One region of the Bacillus sp. 11B20 genome, then DNA from elsewhere that is predicted to be linked to it. Evidence: a T-box and tRNA genes for the amino acid it is inferred to sense, from the RefSeq annotation. Region 1 holds a T-box; the other holds one or more tRNA genes.

The links. The T-box of region 1 lies ahead of tyrS (tyrosine--tRNA ligase). A T-box ahead of a tRNA ligase gene usually reads a tRNA of that ligase, here a tRNA-Tyr.
Region 2: it encodes a tRNA-Tyr, which carries the amino acid that the T-box ahead of tyrS (tyrosine--tRNA ligase) is inferred to sense. The anticodon was not compared.

What each region holds. Positions count from the first base shown of each region.
Region 1 covers NZ_JBLZWZ010000008.1:793,591-796,974, forward strand. Annotated here, with positions in the region: gene ACN6NB_RS13435 (antibiotic biosynthesis monooxygenase family protein) at 163-519, shown strand; gene tyrS (tyrosine--tRNA ligase) at 606-1,874, opposite strand; T-box leader at 1,927-2,158, opposite strand; gene acsA (acetate--CoA ligase) at 2,217-3,384, opposite strand, start outside.
Region 2 covers NZ_JBLZWZ010000007.1:2,016-5,399, forward strand. Annotated here, with positions in the region: rRNA gene ACN6NB_RS04150 (23S ribosomal RNA) at 1-1,011, shown strand, start outside; rRNA gene rrf (5S ribosomal RNA) at 1,121-1,236, shown strand; tRNA gene ACN6NB_RS04160 (tRNA-Asn) at 1,246-1,320, shown strand; tRNA gene ACN6NB_RS04165 (tRNA-Ser) at 1,325-1,415, shown strand; tRNA gene ACN6NB_RS04170 (tRNA-Glu) at 1,433-1,507, shown strand; tRNA gene ACN6NB_RS04175 (tRNA-Val) at 1,541-1,616, shown strand; tRNA gene ACN6NB_RS04180 (tRNA-Met) at 1,632-1,708, shown strand; tRNA gene ACN6NB_RS04185 (tRNA-Asp) at 1,713-1,789, shown strand; tRNA gene ACN6NB_RS04190 (tRNA-Phe) at 1,808-1,883, shown strand; tRNA gene ACN6NB_RS04195 (tRNA-Thr) at 1,890-1,962, shown strand; tRNA gene ACN6NB_RS04200 (tRNA-Tyr) at 1,978-2,062, shown strand; tRNA gene ACN6NB_RS04205 (tRNA-Trp) at 2,077-2,150, shown strand; tRNA gene ACN6NB_RS04210 (tRNA-His) at 2,180-2,255, shown strand; tRNA gene ACN6NB_RS04215 (tRNA-Gln) at 2,265-2,336, shown strand; tRNA gene ACN6NB_RS04220 (tRNA-Gly) at 2,344-2,418, shown strand; tRNA gene ACN6NB_RS04225 (tRNA-Cys) at 2,424-2,494, shown strand; tRNA gene ACN6NB_RS04230 (tRNA-Leu) at 2,509-2,597, shown strand; tRNA gene ACN6NB_RS04235 (tRNA-Leu) at 2,634-2,715, shown strand; gene ACN6NB_RS04240 (hypothetical protein) at 3,131-3,384, shown strand, end outside.

The DNA of each region.
Region 1 (3,384 bases):
AAAAATATGTCAGAAAAGTGAACAAGGTAATGTTTATGAGATGATTTTACAGAAATATAAATAATCAAAAAGCACCTTGGACTTTTTTAAATTCAAACAAAAAGACTACGAGACCTTCTTTCTTTCATATATAATATCAATAGAAAAAGGAGGTTCTACTAGATGCTATTTACGCAAACCCCTGCTCCACCCTACTATGCCGTGATTTTCACATCAAAACGAACAAATGTTGAGCAGAAAGAATACGCTGCGGCTGCTCAAAAAATGGAAGAATTAGCGAAAGATCTAGATGGGTTTCTTGGAATAGAAAGTGTACGAGATGAACGTGGTGTTGGGATCACTGTATCTTACTGGGATTCATTAGCAGCCATCAAAGAATGGAAAGCACATACAGCACATCAGCGTGTTCAAAAAAAGGGGAAAAAGGATTGGTATGAATCCTATACTACCCGAATTTGTAAGGTAGAACATGCTTATACAAACAAAGATTCACTCCTTGAACAAGAAGCAGACGAATGAGCAACTTCTACATAAAAAAGAAAAGCACCTCAATGTACACGAACATTTGAGGTGCTTTTCCATGATGTTTACTGTTTCATAGAGATTTATTTATACGTCACAAGGAAGTATTTCTTTTTCCCTCTTCTTAAAACGGTAAATTGGTTTTCAATTCGGTCGTCAGCTGAGAGAACATAGTCTTTATCTGTTTGTCTCTCTCCGTTGATGGAGACAGCACCATTTGTGATATCTTCACGTGCTTGACGCTTTGATGGAGACAGCTTTGATTCCACAAGAATATCAACTAGTGTTAATTCTTCTGTGCTGCTTTTCTCCATTGATGGAACATCCTTAAAGCCTACTTTCACTTCTTCAGCTGTAAGAGATTTGATCTCGCCCTTAAATAGTGCATTTGAGATGTTGACTGCCTGTTCTAGTGATTCACGGCCATGTACAAGTGTTGTCACTTCCTCTGCTAGACGGCGCTGCGCTTCACGCTTTTCAGGTGCTGTTTGCACTTTTTCTTCGTACGATGCGATCTCTTCTTTTGATAAGAACGTAAAGTATTTTAAGTATTTCACGACATCACGGTCATCTGTGTTAATCCAGAATTGGTAGAACTCATATGGAGACGTTTTTTCTTTATCTAACCAGATAGCGCCGCCTTCTGTTTTACCAAACTTTGTGCCGTCTGCTTTTGTGACAAGCGGCATCGTCAGACCGAATGCTTTTGCTCCTTCTGCTTCAGACTTACGGATCAGCTCAAGTCCAGATGTGATATTTCCCCACTGGTCACTTCCGCCGATTTGCAGCTTACAATTTTCATTTCTGTAAAGGTTTAAGAAGTCTAAAGACTGCAGGATGACGTAGCTGAATTCTGTGTAAGAAATCCCTGTTTCGATACGTGAGCTCACGATATCTTTTGCCAGCATAAAGTTTACACCGAAGTTCTTTCCAATATCACGAAGGAACGTGATAACATTCATTTGGCTGATCCAGTCGTAGTTATTCACGATGACGGCTGGGTTCTCGCCTGCTTCAAAATCAAGAAATTGAGACAGCTGTCCTTTGATTTTATCTGACCACTGTTCGACGATTTCTGCTGGGTTGAGTGAACGTTCTGCTTTTTTGAAACTAGGATCGCCAATGAGTCCAGTCGCACCGCCAACAAGAGCAATCGGGTGATGACCTGCTTCTTGGAATCTGCGTAATGTTAAAATTGGCAATAGATGACCAATGTGTAAGCTGTCAGCTGTCGGATCAAAGCCGGAGTATAGCTTGATTTTCTCTTCTGCTAATAATTTTGTTAAACCTTCTTCATCTGTTTGCTGCTGAATTAATCCTCTAAACGATAGCTCTTCCATCAATTGACTCATATCCAAATCTCCTTTGTTTAAAATGAACATAAAAAACGCCCCTTCGAATGAACGAAGGGACGATATATATCGCGGTACCACCCTGCTTAAAAGACAAAAAATCTTGTCTTTTCACTTACACTGATAACGGACAGATCCGTTCTTTCACTAATCAGGGCATGCTCCTTTTCGTAAAAGCGGTTCGTGAGGGTAATTCGAATATCTCTTTGTACTGACTTGCACCAGCCGTCAGCTCTCTAAAACAGGGAAAGATCATTCTACTGAATCTCAGTCAAAACCTTTTCATATTCAACTAATGTCATTTTTAACACACTTTTGATATCAAGTCAACTGATGAAAAAATTAATCTTCCATTGTCGAAAGGTCGCCAGCAGGTAAATTCAGCTCCCACGCCTTTAGCACACGTCTCATAATTTTTCCGCTTCTCGTTTTTGGCAGTTTGTCTTTAAACTCAATTTCTCGCGGTGCCGCATGTGCTGCGAGTCCTTTTTTCACAAACGTACGAATCTCTTCTTTCAGCTCATCTGTCGGCTCATATCCGCTTCTGAGCGCAATAAATGCTTTAATAATCTCACCGCGGACCGGATCTGGCTTTCCAATGACACCAGCCTCTGCAATGGCTGGATGTTCGACCAGTTTACTTTCCACCTCAAATGGACCGACCCGCTCTCCTGACGTCATGATGACATCATCGACACGTCCCTGGAACCAAAAGTATCCGTCTTCGTCCATATAAGCTGAATCTCCTGAAACATACCAATCTCCCGGCATAAAGTAAGATTCATATTTTTCAGGATTGTTCCAGATCGTATGCATCATAGAAGGCCAGCCTTTTTTAATCGCAAGGTTGCCCATCCGGTATGGCGGAAGTTCATTTCCTGCATTATCCACAATCGCCGCTTCTACGCCTGGAATTGGTTTTCCCATTGAGCCTGGCTTGATGTCCATGCATGGATAATTACAAATCAGCTGTGCTCCCGTTTCTGTCATCCACCAAGTGTCGTGAATTCGTTTGCCAAAAACAGCATCTCCCCAGCGGATGACTTCTGGATTAAGAGGCTCTCCCACACTTAAGACATGACGGAGCGAGCTGAGGTCATATTTTTGAATGAGGTCATCCCCTGCCCCCATGAGCATTCTAAAGGCTGTCGGGGCACTGTACCAAACGGTTACACCGAGTGATTCAATGGTTTCATACCACGTATCAGGATTAAACCGGCCGCCTAAAATCACATTCGTCGCCCCATTAAACCACGGTGAAAAAATACCGTACACTGTGCCTGTAACCCAGCCTGGATCAGCTGTACACCAGTAAACGTCATCTTCTTTCAAGTCAAGCACCCATTTACCAGTCTGGCCTTGCTGCACCATTGCACCATGGACATGAAGCACACCCTTTGGCGTACCAGTAGATCCTGATGTGTAATGAAGCAGGAAGCCGTCTTTTTCATCCATCCATTCAATTTCAAGCTCCTTAGCTGCCTCCTCAAAGGCCTCTTCATAGTGAATT
Region 2 (3,384 bases), on a different contig from region 1:
AAGCCCCAGTAAACGGCGGCCGTAACTATAACGGTCCTAAGGTAGCGAAATTCCTTGTCGGGTAAGTTCCGACCCGCACGAAAGGCGCAACGATCTGGGCACTGTCTCAACGAGAGACTCGGTGAAATTATAGTACCTGTGAAGATGCAGGTTACCCGCGACAGGACGGAAAGACCCCGTGGAGCTTTACTGCAGCCTGATATTGAATGTTGGTACAGCTTGTACAGGATAGGTAGGAGCCTTGGAAACCGGAGCGCTAGCTTCGGTGGAGGCATCGGTGGGATACTACCCTGGCTGTATTGACCTTCTAACCCGCTGCCCTTATCGGGCAGGGAGACAGTGTCAGGTGGGCAGTTTGACTGGGGCGGTCGCCTCCTAAAATGTAACGGAGGCGCCCAAAGGTTCCCTCAGAATGGTTGGAAATCATTCGCAGAGTGTAAAGGCACAAGGGAGCTTGACTGCGAGACCTACAAGTCGAGCAGGGACGAAAGTCGGGCTTAGTGATCCGGTGGTTCCGCATGGAAGGGCCATCGCTCAACGGATAAAAGCTACCCCGGGGATAACAGGCTTATCTCCCCCAAGAGTCCACATCGACGGGGAGGTTTGGCACCTCGATGTCGGCTCATCGCATCCTGGGGCTGTAGTCGGTCCCAAGGGTTGGGCTGTTCGCCCATTAAAGCGGTACGCGAGCTGGGTTCAGAACGTCGTGAGACAGTTCGGTCCCTATCCGTCGCGGGCGCAGGAAATTTGAGAGGAGCTGTCCTTAGTACGAGAGGACCGGGATGGACGCACCGCTGGTGTACCAGTTGTTCTGCCAAGGGCATCGCTGGGTAGCTATGTGCGGACGGGATAAGTGCTGAAAGCATCTAAGCATGAAGCCCCCCTCAAGATGAGATTTCCCATTCCGCAAGGAAGTAAGATCCCTGAAAGATGATCAGGTTGATAGGTCTGAGGTGGAAGCGTGGTGACACGTGGAGCTGACAGATACTAATAGATCGAGGACTTAACCTATATTCTAATGTGAAACATGAACATTGTTATCTAGTTTTGAGAGAACATTTTTAAAATATCTCTTGATTTATTTTCAATACATAGTATAATATCTTTTGTCACTAAATTGTCTGGTGATGATGGCGAAGAGGTCACACCCGTTCCCATACCGAACACGGAAGTTAAGCTCTTCAGCGCCGATGGTAGTTGGGGGTTTCCCCCTGTGAGAGTAGGACATCGCCAGGCTTTCTTCATTCCGCAGTAGCTCAGTGGTAGAGCTATCGGCTGTTAACCGATCGGTCGTAGGTTCGAATCCTACCTGCGGAGCCAATTTGGAGAGCTGTCCGAGTGGCCGAAGGAGCACGATTGGAAATCGTGTAGGCGGTAACCCCGTCTCAAGGGTTCGAATCCCTTGCTCTCCGCCACAATTTACATAATAAAGGGCCCGTTGGTCAAGCGGTTAAGACACCGCCCTTTCACGGCGGTAACACGGGTTCGAATCCCGTACGGGTCACCATTTTTATAGAATATATACCAGCATTTTTTATTCGGAGGATTAGCTCAGCTGGGAGAGCATCTGCCTTACAAGCAGAGGGTCGGCGGTTCGAGCCCGTCATCCTCCACCATATCTTTTATATCGTCGCGGGGTGGAGCAGTTCGGTAGCTCGTCGGGCTCATAACCCGAAGGTCGCAGGTTCAAATCCTGCCCCCGCAACCAAAATGGTCCGGTAGTTCAGTTGGTTAGAATGCCTGCCTGTCACGCAGGAGGTCGCGGGTTCGAGTCCCGTCCGGACCGCCATTTTTCAAAAGAATACTTGGCTCGGTAGCTCAGTTGGTAGAGCAACGGACTGAAAATCCGTGTGTCGGCGGTTCGATTCCGTCCCGAGCCACCACTATTTGCCGGTGTAGCTCAATTGGTAGAGCAACTGACTTGTAATCAGTAGGTTGGGGGTTCAAGTCCTCTTGCCGGCACTGTTTTTCAAATGTGGAGGGGTAGCGAAGTGGCTAAACGCGGCGGACTGTAAATCCGCTCCCTCCGGGTTCGGCGGTTCGAATCCGCCCCCCTCCACCATTTTTTATTTTCATAGGGGCATAGTTTAAAGGTAGAACAGAGGTCTCCAAAACCTCCGGTGTGGGTTCGATTCCTACTGCCCCTGCCAATTATACTTTATAATTCATTACATCTATGGCGGTTGTGGCGAAGTGGTTAACGCACCAGATTGTGGCTCTGGCACTCGTGGGTTCGATTCCCATCAATCGCCCCATTTTATTATTGGGCTATAGCCAAGCGGTAAGGCAACGGACTTTGACTCCGTCATGCGTTGGTTCGAATCCAGCTAGCCCAGTTGATGTGCGGAAGTAGTTCAGTGGTAGAACACCACCTTGCCAAGGTGGGGGTCGCGGGTTCGAATCCCGTCTTCCGCTCCAATAATGGCGGCATAGCCAAGTGGTAAGGCAGAGGTCTGCAAAACCTTTATCCCCGGTTCAAATCCGGGTGTCGCCTTTTTTGAAAAGACTGCCGGGGTGGTGGAATTGGCAGACACACAGGACTTAAAATCCTGCGGTAGGTGACTACCGTGCCGGTTCAAGTCCGGCCCTCGGCACCATTGTTTTTAATATAAGATGCGCTCTTTAATGATCATGCCGGTGTGGCGGAATTGGCAGACGCGCACGACTCAAAATCGTGTTCCTCACGGAGTGCCGGTTCGACCCCGGCCACCGGTATCTAGTTTTAGATATTCTTTATTATCATTCATTACAGAAGAATTAAGGAATATCAACGTTTAAAACGTCTTTCTACAAATTGTAGGAGGGCGTTTTTTATTTGTTTTTTAGCTGATTTTTCACACGACAAAATTGCTTCCAATCGTGTTCTGTTTACTGGTGAAAGGGGAATTAGCTAAATGGCACGACGTTAAAATATTTGAGACTACATTCTATTCAGTATTACATGAATAAATTTAAGGGGTTTCTTAATGTTCTAACAGTACAAGGAATAAATATTTCTGAATTAAAGCCTTACGAGGAACATATGAAGGAGATTATCTTTTACTTTATTGATGGTTACCTTATTATTAAACTAAAAGGGCAGGATAATTGAAGAAGGATGAGATAAATTGTACATAGGAGAGGTGTTGTCATGATTACGGTTAAAAATGCTGAAAGTTATCTTAAAGATAGCATTCGTGAAGATATCGATGATATAAAAAAGGTTTGGGAAACATTTAAGGCTTTTTCAAAGGAGGCAGTTGAGGGCGAAGAAGATAAAGAAATTTTATTTCAGTGTGGTGTCTATGACTTTACAGGAGAGGAACTATTTCATTTTGACCTTGTACGTCAGTTTACAGTTTATGAAGAAGATGATTATTCTCATATGGAACAACTACACTGTGA